DNA from 2 places in the Acutalibacter sp. JLR.KK004 genome. Region 2 is predicted to be linked to the other one. Evidence: predicted binding sites of a transcription regulator. Region 2 holds the regulator's gene; the other holds the start of a gene.
The links. Region 2 encodes HrcA, which represses chaperone genes, less so after heat shock. Its sites were predicted from a motif close to TGTTAGCACTCNNNNNNNNNGAGTGCTAACA; they were not measured.

Region 1: VSQ30_RS10655 (co-chaperone GroES) is a predicted target of HrcA. The motif match lies at 1,424-1,454, and genes of this name have one in related genera.

The regions. Positions count from the first base shown of each region.
Region 1 is NZ_JAYMNQ010000001.1:1,943,562-1,951,522, forward strand. Features, by position in the region: gene VSQ30_RS10640 (ABC transporter permease) at 1-540, shown strand, start outside; gene VSQ30_RS10645 (hypothetical protein) at 572-958, shown strand; gene VSQ30_RS10650 (DUF2651 family protein) at 939-1,295, shown strand; gene VSQ30_RS10655 (co-chaperone GroES) at 1,582-1,869, shown strand; gene groL (chaperonin GroEL) at 1,929-3,554, shown strand; gene htpG (molecular chaperone HtpG) at 3,885-5,777, shown strand; gene VSQ30_RS10670 (CPBP family intramembrane glutamic endopeptidase) at 5,796-7,151, shown strand; gene VSQ30_RS10675 (nucleoside deaminase) at 7,156-7,638, shown strand; gene VSQ30_RS10680 (hypothetical protein) at 7,784-7,961, opposite strand, start outside.
Region 2 is NZ_JAYMNQ010000002.1:459,931-467,891, forward strand. Features, by position in the region: gene VSQ30_RS16655 (arsenic efflux protein) at 1-645, opposite strand, end outside; gene VSQ30_RS16660 (stage II sporulation protein R) at 767-1,381, shown strand; gene dnaK (molecular chaperone DnaK) at 1,693-3,537, opposite strand; gene grpE (nucleotide exchange factor GrpE) at 3,652-4,200, opposite strand; gene hrcA (heat-inducible transcriptional repressor HrcA) at 4,265-5,296, opposite strand; gene VSQ30_RS16680 (S-layer homology domain-containing protein) at 5,565-7,610, shown strand; gene VSQ30_RS16685 (acyl-CoA thioesterase) at 7,921-7,961, opposite strand, start outside.

The sequences.
Region 1 (7,961 bases), on a different contig from region 2:
GAAATAGCCGTACAGGTGTCCCACACAGAGGCCATGTCCACTGTGGGCGAGGCTGTAGCGGCCCTGCTGAACAGCCAGGTTACCAGCGAAAGGGTGCTTTATAAGTCGGAGGACACATTAAAGCAGGCCCAGGAGCTGCAGGATTTAAACAACGCCACTAACCAGCAGCTTATCTGGATAGCCAGTATCTCCCTTTTGGTGGGCGGTATCGGCGTTATGAACATCATGCTGGTGTCTGTTACAGAGCGCACCAGGGAAATAGGCCTAAAAAAGGCCATCGGCGCAAAAAAAGGCCGGATTCTGTGGCAGTTTCTGACGGAAGCCGCTGTGCTCACAGGCTTGGGCGGGCTTTTGGGCGTGGGCGCGGGTATTGGCATGGCAGAGCTTATCTCCCATCTTACCTCTGCCCCGGTGTCTATCAGCATCCCCTTCATCATCCTGGCGGTGATTTTCTCCATGGCTATCGGCATCCTTTTCGGGCTGCTGCCTTCTGTAAAGGCTTCCAACTTAAACCCCATTGACGCTCTGCGCCACGAATAAAGCCTTTCCTTTGTCCCAAAAGGAGGTTTTTATGAAAAAGCTTTGCCCCCACCTGCTTTTTGTTCTGGCTGCGGCCGCCTGTGTCTATCTGCCCCTTCTGGCTATGCTGATAGTCCGGGAAGGGCCTGTAAGCTTTGTCCTGTTCTGTTTCCCTCCCATCACCTCCATCCCCCTTTTCGCGTTGGGGCTGGGGGCCGGGGCGGGAAAGAACGTCAGGCGGTACTGGTATGTGCCGGCCCTCGTGTCCCTCTGCTTTTTCCTCAGCCTATACGGACGGGTCTTGCTGACGGAAATGCTTCTGAAGCTGCTGGCACTGTACCTTCTGCTGGGAGCAGGCGGCATGCTCCTCTGCTATTTCATCCGAAAATTTATTGGCTTAAAGCCAGGAGAAGCCCCTCATGAAAAAGACATGGTATAAGCACCTGAAAATAGTCCTGCCCTGCGCGGGGGCCATGCTCCTGCCGCCATGGCTGGTTTCCTTTCTGCCCTCTGACGCGTTCCTGGGGGCTGTTGTGCTCCTGTTCCTGCTTATCAATCCCCTTTTCGCGCTGGGGATTGGCATTGCCGCCGGGTGGGACATGAGGCGCTTCTGGTATGCGCCTTTGCTGGCGGCGCTGCTCTACTGGCTGGGGGCGTGCCTGTTTATAACGGGCTGGGATGCCTCCATCCTGATCTATGTGTTCATTTACCTGCTGATTGGCGGGGCGGCTATGGTTATCACGCACCTTGTGCGGCAGTACCGTAAGAGAAGCTGAAAGCGTATGCTTCGGCTTCTTTTTTTGATTTAAAAGCCTTTTGCCTGGAAATTTATGAAAGATTTGTTAAAAGTCAAAAAATATGGGGAAAGGGTATTGACTTTTCCTGACCATGTAGCTAGAATATGTGTTAGCACTTGAGATTCACGAGTGCTAAAACAAATTTCTGTGTTGATTTTTTCGCGGGTTCCCGCGGTTTTCACGCCTTTCCCCGGCAGGCGCGAAAACGATAGCGCCGGGGAGAAAGGATTGGCCCGTTTAAAACAGGGCCTGAAGGTGACGAATTATGAAAGTGAAACCTCTTCTGGACAGAGTGCTCATCAAAACCGAGGAAGCCGAGGAGACTACCAAGAGCGGCATTGTGCTGGCTGCCAAAAGCCAGGAGAAGCCCCAGATTGCCCGGGTGGTGGCAGTTGGCCCCGGCGGCGAGGTAGACGGCAAGGAAATCAAGATGTATCTCAAGGAAGGCGACCGGGTAATTTCCGCCAAGTATACCGGCACAGAAGTGAAGGTAGACGGCGAGGAGTACACCATTGTCAAGCAGTCTGACATCCTGGCAGTGGTGGAGGACTAAGGCTCCGTTCTCAAATCGTTTGAAAAATACATTTTGATACAGGAAAGGGACGATATACTATGGCTAAGAAAATCATCTATGGGGAGGATGCCCGCAAGGCCCTTCTCAGCGGCGTGAACCAGCTTGCTGACACTGTGAAAATCACCCTGGGGCCTAAGGGCCGCAATGTGGTGCTGGACAAAAAGTTCGGCTCTCCCCTTATCACCAACGACGGCGTAACCATCGCCAAGGAAGTGGAGCTGGAGGACGCTTTTGAGAACATGGGCGCACAGCTTGTAAAAGAGGTTGCCACCAAGACCAACGATATTGCCGGCGACGGCACCACCACTGCCACCCTGCTGGCCCAGGCACTGGTGCGGGAAGGCATGAAGAACGTCACCGCAGGGGCAAACCCCATGGTGCTGCGGGGCGGCGTACAGAAGGCCACAAACATTGCTGTTGACGCTATTGTGAAGAATTCCGTGAAGGTTTCCGGCACAAAGGACATTGCCCGCGTGGCAGCGGTTTCCTCCAGCAGCGATGAAATTGGCCAGCTCATTGCCGACGCTATGGAGAAGGTGACTTCCGACGGCGTTATCACCGTAGAAGAGGGCAAAACCGCTGAAACCCAGTGCGAAGTGGTAGAAGGCATGATGTTCGACCGGGGCTACATTTCCCCCTATATGGCTACCGATACTGACAAGATGGTGGCAGAGCTGGACGATCCTGCTATCCTCATCACAGACAAGAAGATTTCCAACATCCAGGAAATCCTCCCCCTGCTGGAGCAGGTTGTACAGTCTGGCAAGAAGCTGCTGATCATCGCTGAGGATATTGAAGGTGAAGCCCTTACCACCCTCATCCTCAACCGCCTGCGGGGCACCTTTACCTGCGTAGCCGTTAAGGCTCCCGGCTTTGGCGACCGCCGCAAGGAGATGCTGGTAGACATCGCCACCCTCACCGGCGGGCAGGTCATTTCCGAGGAACTGGGCCTGGAGCTGAAAGACGCACAGCTTAGCCAGCTTGGCTCTGCACACCAGGTAAAGGTGGACAAGGAAAACACCATCATCGTCAACGGCGCTGGCTCCTCTGAGGATATCAAGGCCCGCGTAGGCCAGATCCGTTCCCAGATTGAAACCACTACCTCCGAGTTTGACAAGGAAAAGCTGCAGGAGCGCTTGGCTAAGCTGGCTGGCGGCGTGGCTGTTATCAAGGTTGGCGCTGCTACCGATGTTGAGATGAAAGAAAAGAAGCTGCGCATTGAGGACGCACTGGCCGCAACCAAGGCTGCTGTGGAGGAAGGCATTGTTTCCGGCGGCGGCACCGCCCTTATCGACGCTATCCCTGCTGTACAGAAGTATGTAGAGGAAGCCCAGGGCGACGAAAAGACTGGCGCTGCTATCGTGCTGAAGGCTCTGGAGGAGCCTGTGCGCCAGATTGCCATGAACGCTGGCATCGAAGGCTCTGTCATTGTAGAGGCCATTAAGAAGGAGCAGAAGGTAGGCTATGGCTACAATGCTCTGACTGGCGAGTTCCAGGACATGATTGAAGCTGGCATTGTGGATCCCACCAAGGTGACCCGTTCCGCTCTGCAGAACGCTTCCTCTGTGGCTTCCACCATCCTCACCACCGAGTCCCTGGTGGCAGATATTAAGGAGCCTGCTCCGGCAGCTCCTGCCGCACCCGACATGGGCGGGATGTACTAATAATATAGGATAAGCAGCATAGAAAAGAGGGCAGGTTTGGAGGAATCCACGCCTGCCCTTGTTTTCTTACAGGAATGCTCCCTTATGCTGCTGCAGGAGACAATATGGCAGACCCGGCTTTATTGGTTTTAGGATCAAAACATTCCCAAGGGGAATGTTTCCCCTTCTTTTAAAAGGGGTTGTGGGGTTTGGGGCAAAGCCCCATAGGTGTGCACCGTAGATATAAACTGCGTGTTCGGACACTCCCCCCTCCCTGCCAGGACTTGCACAAAACAGAAAATTGTATTACAATAAAAACATCATGAGAATGGGAAAGGAAGTTTTCAGCACATGGCTTTAAAGGAATTTCAGGCAGAATCAAAACGGCTGATGGACTTGATGATAAACTCCATCTACACCCACAAGGAAATCTTTTTGCGGGAGCTTATCTCCAATGCCAGCGACGCCATAGACAAGCTTTATTACCGCACCCTGGAGGATGGGGCCACAGGCCTTTCCCGGGAGGACTTCTTCATCCGCATTGACGCGGACAAGGAGGCGCGCACCATCACCATCTCTGACAACGGCGTGGGTATGACCCAGGAGGAGCTGGACGCAAACCTGGGGGTTATTGCCAAAAGCGGATCTTTGCAGTTTAAGACCGAAAAGGAACAGAAAGAGGACGTGGATATTATCGGCCAGTTCGGCGTGGGGTTCTATTCCGCCTTTATGGTAAGCAGCCGGGTGCGGGTGGAAAGCCGGGCCTTTGGGGCGGACAGCGCCTACTGCTGGGAATCCGCGGGCCTGGAAGGGTATGAAATTGCCCCCTGCGATAAAGCCGAGCATGGCACCACCGTCACCCTTTGGCTGAAGGAGGACACAGAGGACGAAAAGTATACCGAGTTTGCCGACCAATACCGGGTGCGCCAGCTTGTAAAGCGCTATTCCGACTATATCCGCTACCCCATCCGCATGGAGATGCAGAAAAGCCGCCTGAAAGAGGGCACAGGTACAGAGGGGAAGGAGCCGGAGTATGAGACATACTTTGAAACAGACACCTTAAACAGCATGGTGCCCATTTGGAAGAAGGCCAAAAGCGAAGTGTCTGATGAGGAGATGCACGCTTTCTATAAGGAGAAGTTCTACGACTGGCAGGATCCCCTGCGGATAATCCGCACCTCCACTGAGGGCGCCGCCACATACAGCGCTTTGCTGTTCATCCCCAAAACCCCGCCTATGGATTACTACACCCGGGAGTTTGAAAAGGGCCTGCAGCTCTACGCCAGCGGCGTGCTGATTATGGAGAAATGCGGGGATCTGCTGCCGGACTGCTTCAGCTTCGTAAAGGGCCTGGTGGATTCCCAGGATTTGTCCCTGAACATCTCCCGGGAAATGCTCCAGCACGACAGGCAGCTCAAGCTGATTGCCGGGCGGCTGGAGAAAAAAATTGCCAGCGAACTGAAATCCATGCTCACGAATGACCGGGAAAAGTATGAAGAATTTTGGAAAAGCTTTGGCCTGCAGCTAAAGTTTGGCATGTATAACGATTACGGCGCCAAAAAGGACGAGCTGAAGGATCTGGTGCTGTTCACCACCTCCAAGGAGAAAAAGCTTGCCACCCTCCAGGAATACACCGACAGGATGCCAGCGGATCAGCCTGTTATTTATTATGGCTGCGGCGAAACCCCAGAACGGATCTTAAGCCTGCCCCAGGCTGAGGCCATTTTGGAAAAAGGCTATGAAATCCTGTGCCTGACAGACAACGTGGACGAATTTGCCCTGCGGGTGCTGGAAAAATATAACGAGAAAGAATTTAAAAATATCGCTTCTGATGACCTGGATCTGGAAAACCCTGAAGAAAAGGAAAAGACCCAGAAGCTTTCAGAGGATCACAAGGACATGCTGGCAGCAATGAAAGAGGCTTTGGGGGACAAGGTGAAGGAAGTGAAGGTTTCCGCCAAGCTGAAAAGCCATCCAGTATGCATCTCTACAGACGGGATGATTTCCACTGAAATGGAAAAGGTGCTCAACGCCATGCCTGCCCAGGAGAAAATCAAGGCCCAGCGGGTGCTGGAACTGAACCCGGAACATCCCCTGTTCACAAAGCTGCAGAGCCTTTATGAGGCGGACAAGGACAAACTAAAGCTGTACGCGGAGATTTTATACGATCAGGCCCTGCTCATTGAGGGCATTGCCCTGGACAACCCGGCGGACTATGTGCAAAAGGTCTGCGGTATCCTGTAAAACTGGGAGGAAAAGCCTATGACTAATCCCTATCCACCTCCTGCGCCTCAGGGATATTATCCCCCGCAGGGCGCTGTGCCCGGGGCCACGCCTCAGGGGTACTGTCCCCAGCAGGGCGCTGCGCCCGGGGCCACGCCTCAGGGGTACTATCCCCAGCAGGGCGCTGTGCCCGGGGCTGCGCCCCAGAGGTACTATCCCCCACAGGGCGCTGTGCCCGGGGCTGCGCCCCAGGGGTACTATCCTCCGCAGGGCGCTGTGCCCGGGGCTGCGCCCCAGGGGTACTATCCCCCACAGAGCGCTGTGCCCGGGGCTGCGCCCCAGGGGTATTCCGTCCCCCCTGCACAGGGCTGGATCCAGCCCTGCTATTACCCGCAGCCTGCCCAACCTGCCCCCCCTGTCTTTACGGGGCCTGGGCCGGTAAAGGATCCGCTGGGGAAAGCCGCCAGCAGGGATATGAACCGCATGTCCCTGCTGGCCCTGGCCCAGATGGCCCTTTCAGCCGGATGGGGGTATATCTTAGGCATCCTGTGCGTTGTTCTGGGGATAAACCTTTTCGCCTCTGACAGCTATGGCATGTCTATGATTACCAGCCTTATTGTGGTGCTTTCCACCGGCCTTGTCCCCTTCCTGTTCTTCGTGGCAGGACGCAAAAACACAGCAGATTACCTGAAATTCCAAAAGACCGGCTTTTTCCCCAGCCTTCTATGCGTGCTGGCAGGTTCAGCCCTGATGATTCTGGGCAATATCCTTGCAAATATCCTTTACACAGTACTGGAAGGTGCAGACTACCAGCCAACGGTGCTGGAAACCAGCGAGGATATAGGCACTTGGCTGGGATTCCTCATAGACTTTGCCACCATCGCTGTTTTAGGCCCTATGCTAGAGGAGGTCATGGACAGGGGGATTTTCATCGGCACCCTGCGCAAATATGGCATTGGGTTTTCCGTTGCCGCCTCTGCCCTGCTTTTCGGGCTGGCCCATCTGGAACTTGGCACAGTGGTATTTGCTATAAACGCCGGGCTGGTACTGGGCTTTCTCTATGCCCACACGAACAACCTGTGGCTGACTATCTGGATACACATGATAAATAACGGGGCTGTCATCCTCACCCGTTACAGCGGGCTTATTTGCCCTCAAAATCCGGATCTGTTCTCTGCCGTACTGGAGCTTTCCCTGCTGGGGCTGGGGGGACTCAGCCTGCTTCTGCTACTGATTTTCTACCGCAGAATCTTCATCACCCGCCGTTCCCCCCAGTATGACGGCCCACAACAGCTCCTAAGCTTTGGGCGCGCCGCAGCGGCTATTGCAAAAGCCCCCCTGTTCTGGGCGCTTGCGGCTATTGTGGCAGTGTACTTTATCGTACTTCTGGTGTAAATCCATGGAACTGGCCTTTATCCCCAAAAGAGAATATATGCTGGAGGCCCTTGCCCTTGCCATGGAGGCAGGCCTGGCAGGGGAAGTGCCTGTGGGGGCGGTGGTGGTAAAGGAAGGCCAGGTGATAGGCCGGGGCCGGAACCGCCGGGAATCCGCCCAAACGGCCCTGGCTCATGCGGAGCTGGAGGCAATACACCAGGCCTGCTCCGCTTTGAAAAGCTGGAGGCTCCAGGGGTGCCAGCTTTATGTAACCCTGGAGCCTTGCCCTATGTGTACAGGGGCCATTATCAACGCCCATATAGACACAGTGGTATATGGCCCGGACGATCCCAGAGCTGGATGCACTGGCACAGCCTGTGATCTCTTTTCCCTGCCCATCAGCCACCGCCCGGAGCTTTACCGGGGTTTTCTGGAAGAAGAATGCCGCGCCCTGCTGCAGGATTTTTTCCAGGAGCTGCGGAAGAAGGGCGGCAGGCATATATCGTAAACGCACTTGAAAATCGGTACATCCCGGTTTTCAGGTTGAGCGGCTGAGCCGTCTGGTTCAAAAGAAGGTTTCTACCTCTTTTGAATTGCGTTAACTATAAAAGCAGGCGCGTCCCTTTTATGGCGGCGCGCCTGCTTTTTGCCATTCACTGTCCGCTGCTTTCCTGCAGGTTTTTCCAGCCTGCTGGGGTCAGGGCATTTTTGCAATAGCTTTCCAGTTGGGCCTTGGTGCAAAGCTTTGCACCGCTCTGGATAATCTGCTCCTGCAGAATAACAGGCAAGGTATTGAAATAGGATTGGGCGGCCCTGTCCATGCCGGGAATT
Region 2 (7,961 bases):
CAGCAGGACAGAGGCGGCGCAGTTGGGGATGAACCCCAGAAGCCCTGTAAGCAGGGGCTGGAACGCGCTGCCGGAAAGGAGCAGCCGGGAAAGGGCTTCTTCCCCTGCCCAGAGGAAGGCAAGGCCCAGGAAAAGGTTTATGCCCAGCAGGAAGAGGAAAATCCGCAGGGTGTGCCGCAGGGCCGCCCCCGCAGCGTCATGGCCGCCTTCCCCGCAGCCGCAGCGGGCTTCCTCGCACAGGGGATGGGGGTCGGGCCGGGCGCTGGGGCGCAAAAGCAAATCTGCCAGGAAGCCCACCGCCGCCCCTGCTAAAAGCTTCACCCCCAGAAGCTTTGCCACCTCCGGCAGGGCCTGGGGCCTGGACAGGAGGATGAGCACTGCCTCGTCGCTGGTGGCGAGAAAAACCGCCAGCAGGGTGCCGGGGGTGATGAACCGAGCGGCATACAGGTTTGCCGCCGCCACGGAGAAGCCGCACTGGGGCACGCACCCCAGCACAGCGCCGCCTAAGGGGCCAAGCTTTTGCAGCAGCGCGGGCGGGTTCCCTCCCCGCCTGTGCTCCAGCAGCTCCATGAAAAGATAGGCGGCGAAAAGGAACGGCAGGGTTTTTAGTGCATCCAGCACTGCGTCTATGAGTACCTCCAGCATGGCTTTTCCTCCTTCTCTTTCTGTTATTGCTGTGCCCTGTGTGCTTTCGTTCCCATTTTTTGCATATTCCCGCCAAAGCCGTCCCATACTTTTTCCAGAAACAGAAAGGACGGTAGGTTCCATGAAAAAGGAAACAAGAAAACGGACTCTGGCCCGGGCGCTGGTATGCGGTTTCATACTGGCGGCAGCCGCCAGCTTTCTCCCTTTTGCCGCCGCGTCTGAGCAGCTTCCCCAGCACGTGCTGCGGCTTCATGTGGTGGCAAACTCCAACTCGGAGGCAGATCAGGCGGTGAAGCTGCAGGTGCGGGACGCGGTGCTCCGGGAAGCGGCCCGGTGGTATGGGGACGCGGAAAACCTGGAGCAGGCAAACTTCGCTGTATGCACCCACTTGCAGTCCCTTACAAAGGCCGCCAATGAAGCCTTGCGGGAAAACGGCTTTCCTATGAACGCCAAAGCCCAGGTGACGGACATGTATTTTCCCACCCGGTGGTATGACGGGATAGCGCTCCCTGCCGGTACATACAGAACCCTGCGTGTGACCATTGGGGAGGGGAAGGGCAAGAACTGGTGGTGCGTGGTTTTTCCCGCTTTGTGCCTGCCTGCCGCCGGGAACCGGGAGGACGTGCTCTCCGCCCTGCCGGAAAGCCAGCGGGAGATTGTGGAGCACCCCCAGGACTACCGGGTGGAGCTGAAGCTTCTGGAGTGGTACGAGCAGCTTCGGGATCTGCTGGCTTAGGGGCTTTGACAAGACCTTGGGACTCCGTCCCAAACCCTGCAACCCCTTTTGAAAAAGGGGTTGACCCTAAAACCAATTTTGACACATTTTATTGCGGTGCATTTCTCAACAGCACCAGCCCCTAAAAAGAACTTTCGAGAGCACCCTGGGCACGCGATAGTCCGCTGAAAAGTTTCCGCTTTCAAGCAGACGGAATGCCTGCGCCCCGCGTCTTAGGTGCAAAAACGCATTGCTGTGCAAAGCGTTTCGTTACGCTGCAAGAGGACGGCGGCACGCGTGCCGCCGTCCTCTTTTAGTATCTTCAGAAAGATTTAGTCAACGTCTTTATAGTCGGCGTCATACACGTTGCCGTCCGGTGCGCCGCCCTGGGGAGGCTGCTGCCCGTCAAAGGGGGGCTGGGGTGTGCCGGGCTGGCCCTGGGGGGCCGCCTGCTGGTACAGCTTCTCGCTGACGGAATAGACCGCCTTCTGCAGCTCGTCCATGCCTGCCTTGATGGCGTCTACAGTGCCGTTTTGCAGGGTATCCCGCAGGGCGGCTACCTTCACGTTAATTTCGTTCTTGTCCGCGTCCTGCAGCTTGTCGCCGCTGTCTGCAATAAGCTTTTCAGCGGAATAGCACAGGTTCTCGGCGTTATTCTTGGTGTCCACTTCCTCCCGGCGCTTCTTGTCCTCCTCCGCAAACTGCTCGGCTGCCTTTACAGCCCGGTCGATATCGTCCTTGCTCATGTTGGAGCTGGAGGAAATCGTGATATGCTGCTCCTTGCCTGTGCCCAAATCCTTGGCGGATACGTTCACAATGCCGTTTGCGTCGATGTCAAAGGTAACTTCGATCTGGGGGATGCCCCGGGGGGCGGGGGCAATGCCGTCCAGCTTGAAGAGTCCAAGCTGCTTGTTGTCATGGGCAAACTCCCGCTCGCCCTGCAGCACGTTTACTTCCACCTGGGTCTGGCCGTCAGCGGCAGTGGAGAAAATCTGGCTCTTTTTAGTGGGGATAGTGGTGTTGCGCTCGATAATCTTGGTCATTACGCCGCCCATGGTTTCCACGCCCAGGGACAGGGGGGTTACGTCCAGGAGCAGCAGGCCCTGGACTTCGCCTCCCAGCACGCCTGCCTGGATAGCCGCGCCGATAGCCACGCACTCATCGGGGTTAATGCCCTTGAAAGGCTCCTTGCCGATAAAGCCCTTTACGGCGTCCTGCACAGCCGGGATGCGGGAGGAGCCGCCTACCAGCAGCACCTTGCTGATTTCCCCAATGGACAGGCCGCTGTCCTGCAAAGCCTGGCGCACAGGCCCCATGGTTTTTTCCACCAGATCGGCGGTCAGCTCGTTAAACTTGGCCCGGGTCAGGGTCATGTCCAGGTGCTTAGGCCCGGTGGCGTCGGCGGTGATGAAGGGCAGGTTGATGGAAGCGCTTGTCACGCCGGAAAGCTCAATTTTCGCCTTTTCGGCAGCTTCCTTGATGCGCTGCATGGCCATCTTGTCCCCGGAAAGGTCAACGCCCTGCTCCATCTTAAAGGTGCTTACAATGTGGTCGATAACCCGCTGGTCAAAGTCGTCGCCGCCTAAGCGGTTGTTGCCGGCAGTTGCCAGAACCTCCTGCACGCCGTCGCCCATTTCAATGATGGACACGTCGAAGGTGCCGCCGCCCAGGTCATATACCATCACCTTCTGGTCGTTGTCCTTGTCCACGCCATAGGAGAGGGCCGCGGCGGTAGGCTCGTTGATAATGCGCTTTACATCCATGCCCGCGATTTTCCCCGCGTCCTTGGTGGCTTGGCGCTGGGCGTCGGTGAAGTAGGCGGGGACGGTGATGACAGCGCTTGTGACAGGCTCGCCCAAATAGGCTTCCGCGTCCGCCTTCAGCTTTTGCAGCACCATGGCGGAAATTTCCTGGGGGGTGTAGCTTTTGCCGTCAATGGCAACCTTATAATTGCTGCCCATTTCCCGCTTGATGGAAGAAACTGTGCGGTCGGGGTTGGTGATGGCCTGGCGCTTTGCCACCTGGCCCACCATGCGCTCCCCGTCCTTGGAGAAAGCCACTACAGAAGGGGTGGTGCGGGCGCCCTCGGCATTGGCGATAACCACAGGCTCGCCGCCTTCGATCACTGCCACGCAGGAGTTTGTAGTGCCCAAATCAATACCAATGGTCTTTGACATAGTTATTACCTCGCTTTATTATTATATATTTATTGTCATTATAGATGCCTGGTTTTTGTATGGCGCGGGAAGCGGAGCGTGGGTTCCAAGGGATGGAACCCTTGAGCCGGAGACTCAGTTTGCCACCTGCACCATGGCGAAGCGCACCACCCGGTCGCCTAAAAGATACCCTTTCTGGAACACAGCGGAAATCACGTTTTCGCCCAGGCTTTCATCTTCAATATGGGCTACAGCGTTGTGGCGGTTGGGGTCAAAGGGTTCGCCCACTGCCCCGCAGGGGGTGATGCCCAGCTTCTCAAAAGCCTGCTGGATTTGGGACTCAATCATTTCCACACCCTTCCTCATATCCTCTGCCGAAGCGTTTTCCTGTTCCAGCGCCCGCCCTATATTGTCCGCAATGGGCAGCAGGGCCTGCACTGTGTCGGACACCGCGTTGTTGTAAATGGCGCTTTTTTCGTTCTGGCTGCGCTTGCGGAAGTTATCATACTCCGCCAGCACACGCAGGTGCTGCTGCTTGTGGGCCTCAAACTCCGCCTGGAGTTTTTCCAGCTCAGGCGTTTTGGACTCTTCCTGCTGAACCTCCGGGTCCTGTTCCCCGGGAACCTGTTCCCCTGCCTGCTCCTGCTCCATTTCCTGATCGGGCTGCTTCTGTTCCTGCTCCATGTTTTCAGTCTCCCTTCCCGCCGCAGCGTCGCTGTATCTTATATGGTTTTTCTTTTTCCTGTTTTTATTCCTGCCCTTCCCGGCTCAGGCCGGTGAGCAGCCCGCCTACCTGCCGGGCCAGATATTCCAATATGGCGGTAAGCCGGGGATAATCCATCCGGACAGGCCCCAAAGTGCAGAGGCTTCCCGCGTCCTGCCCGTCCACCTGATAGCGGGCCACTGCCAGGGAAACGTCCTCCAGCTCTGCCCGACCGATTTCCCTGCCGATAAGCACCTGGGCCTTGCCAGGCCTTGCCTCCAGCAGCCGCAGCAGATTCTCCCGGCGCTCCAGGAAATCCAGCACCCGGCGCACCCCGCGCTGCTCCAGCTCCGGGTAAAACAGCAGGTTCATCTGCCCGCTTAACAGCACCTGGGTTTCCGCCGTATCCCGGGCGGTTTCCAGCAGGGCCTGGAGGGGCGGGCCTAAAAGCACGTACATTTCCCCTAAAGAGGCTGCCATGGACTGGGCAAAGGCCGGGGTGATGTCCTCTGCCCTTTTCCCGGTAACCCGCTCGTTAAACACCCGGAAGAACAGTCTCGTCAGTTCCGGGGTTAAATCGAAATCGCAGCGGAACACCTTTGTTTTCATGGATCCCGCAGAGCTTAATAGCAGCAGCATGGCCCTGCGCCGGGCGGTCTGCACAAACTGCACAGCCTTTATCACAGTGCCCGCCCCGTTGGGGGTGGTTGCCGCCGCCATGCACTGGGAGGCCCCTGCCAGAAGCTGGGCCGCCCGCAGCAGCAGGCCCTCTGGATCGTGGGCGCTGCCCAGCAGCATGGAATCGAAAATCCGCTTTTCCCGTTCCTCCAGAGGTTTTGGGGGCATCAGCCGGTCTATATATTCCCGGTATCCCCGCTGGGAAGGCACCCGGCCCGCGGAGGTGTGGGGCTGCTCTAAAAGCCCCAGTTCAATCAGCCCTGCCATCTCGTTGCGCACAGTGGCAGAGGAAACCCCCAGCTCCTCCGACACGGCCTTGGAGCCTACCGGCTCCCCGGTTTTGCTGTAGCCTGCCACCACGCAGGCCAGCACCCGTTCCTGCCGCTGGGTCAGATCCATTTTTCTCACCTCTTTTTGGGAGGTTAGCACTCAAGGCGTGCGAGTGCTAACAGATTACTTATAATGTATCACTTAGGTCAGCAAAAGTCAAGTTTCTATTTGTAAATACTTTATGAATGGCTTTGGGAAAGGGATTCAGGGGTTTTTGCAGGGCCGGGCGCCCGTTTACTTTAGAAAAGCCCATTGACAAGGAGGCGCGGCAGGCGCATAATAGTATTGTATATTTATTCTTCCGGCTGCGGCCGGCGGGGAAGGAGCTGTATCAGTTGTGAAAAAGAAAAGAGTGCTGGCAGGGTTTATAGCCTTCTTGCTTCTGGCGCTTATGCCCATGGGGGCGCTGGCCCTGGAGGGCGGGGAGGAGGCCCGGTATGAGGCCTGCCTCCAGCAGACGCTGCGCCAGTTGGAGGCCATGCCCGCCCTGGAATTTTCGGAAAATCCTATAGAGGAAGCGCCCCGGGTGGACGGGCCTTTTGCTTCTGCGCAGGAGGGGGACATGCCGGACGTGGAGGAGGAAATCTCCATGGAGCAGTTCTTCCAGGAGGACGGCGCGCAGGAGGCTGTGTCTGAACAGCTCTTTAACGCCATACAGGATGGGGACGGCACCATGTACAGCCAGCTTACCCAGCGCCAGAAGATCTGTTACAATGCCCTGGTGAACGTGCCGGTAAGCCAGGTGCTTACCGCGTCCAAAGGGCCGAATGGCTACAGGCAGGTGAAGCTGAGCGTGACAGGCGTGAAGGGCATTACCTTTTCCGGTTACGTAAGCGGGGGCAGCTTCAAGCTGGACAGCGCCGGGGCAGCGGCCCAGAAATCCCTGATGACGGATTTGCGGGCAGCCATTGTGTCCCTGTACAGCGACAGGCCGGACATGGTGTGGATCCGCACCATGTCTTATGGCTACAGCTCCACCAGGGTTTCCTCCACCAAAGCGCAGGTTACCACTGTGAATTTCTCTTTCGCCCTGGACTTCGGCGGCATTGAAGGCCAGATGCACGAAACCATGATGGAGGCGGCGGATATTATCGCGCGGGGCGCGGCTTCCCAGCCGGATCAGTATAGAAAGGTGCGGCTGGTGCATGACGTGCTGGTAAAGGCCAATACATACAACCACGCGGCGGCAGACAACGCCATTTCCGGGCTGCCTTACGAGATGTCCCACTGCGCTTACAGCGCCCTCATTCCAGGGGACAGCTATGAGCCTGTGTGCGACGGCTATTCTGAGGCCTTTAAGCTGGTGTGCGATCGCCTGAAGATATACTGCGCGGTGCCTGTCAGCGAAACCCACATGTGGAACAACGTGAAAATGGATGACGGCCTCTGGTATAATGTGGACGTAACCTGGGACGATGACGACCGGGATGAAATCTGTACAGATTATTTCCTCATAGGCTCTCAGACTGTGGTGGACGGGCAGGCGTTTTCCCGCCAGCCCAGCCATGTGGAGAAAAACCCCTTTACCCCGAATACAGCTACCAACAACCTGACCCTGCGCTTTCCCACCAAGCGGGCCACAGCTTACCAGTATTTGGGCCATGACTACCCGCCTCTGCGTTTCCCGGACGTGGGCCGCGGGGCATGGTATTATGAGTACGTAGAGGATGCGGCAGAGAAAGGCCTGATAAAGGGAGACAGCAGCGGCAGCTTCCGTCCCACAGCCTCCATCACCCGGGCGGAGTTTGTGCAGGTGGTGGTAAACATGGTGAAGGTGGATACCTCCGGCTATACAAATTCCTATTTTACAGACGTGCCCGCCTCTAAGTGGTACGCAAAGCCTATTGCCTGGATTAAGGAAGCGGGGATTATGAGCGGGGACGCAGGCGGCACCTTCCGGCCGGAAGCCCCCATTACCCGGCAGGAAATGTGCCTGGTGCTGTATAACCTGGCAAAGCGCCAGGGTGTTTCCACCAGTACGTCTTCCGGGCGGTTTGCAGATGACGGGAAAATTTCCTCCTGGGCCAAGGAGGCCGTATATGCCTGCAAGGAACTGGGTCTTGTAAAGGGTGACGATAAAAACTGTTTTGCCCCTGGGGATAAAACAGAGCGCTGCGCCGCAGCCACTGTGTTCGTGCGGTATCAGGACGCTGCTGGGGACGCCTCCGGCATTATTCCTGCCCCACTGCCCACCCCGACCCCTGTGCCCACGCCCTCTCCTAAGCCCGGCATAGACGGCACCGTATACTGGGTGCCGAACGGCAGCGTGTATCATTCTACCAGAAGCTGCGCCTCCCTCCACAATTCTTCCACGATTTACAGCGGTACCGTGGCGAATGCCCAGGCCGCCGGGAAAAAGAATCCCTGCAAGGTGTGCCATTAAAACCGCCAGGCGATTACAGGATTTACACAAAAAGAGAGGGCGCATTCCCCTTTTGCGCTTAGCGCCGCGCCCTTCTTTGGATTCTTCACTATAGGCAAACACCGTTCAAAAGGAAAAAGCACCGGCCCGGAAGCGTCCCACAAGGCTTTCCGGGCGGTGCTTTTTTCAAATATAGGGGCAGAAAAATTTTTAGAGCGTGTTCACATAAGTTGCATATGCGGATTTTCGAGGGGATTTTGTGGGATTCCTAACACAGAAGCCCATGAAATAACCCGAAAAGATGCGTGTGATTGCTTTGTGTGGACACGCTCTAGTCCTCCAGCAGTTCCCGTACCCGGGCGTCATAGGCAG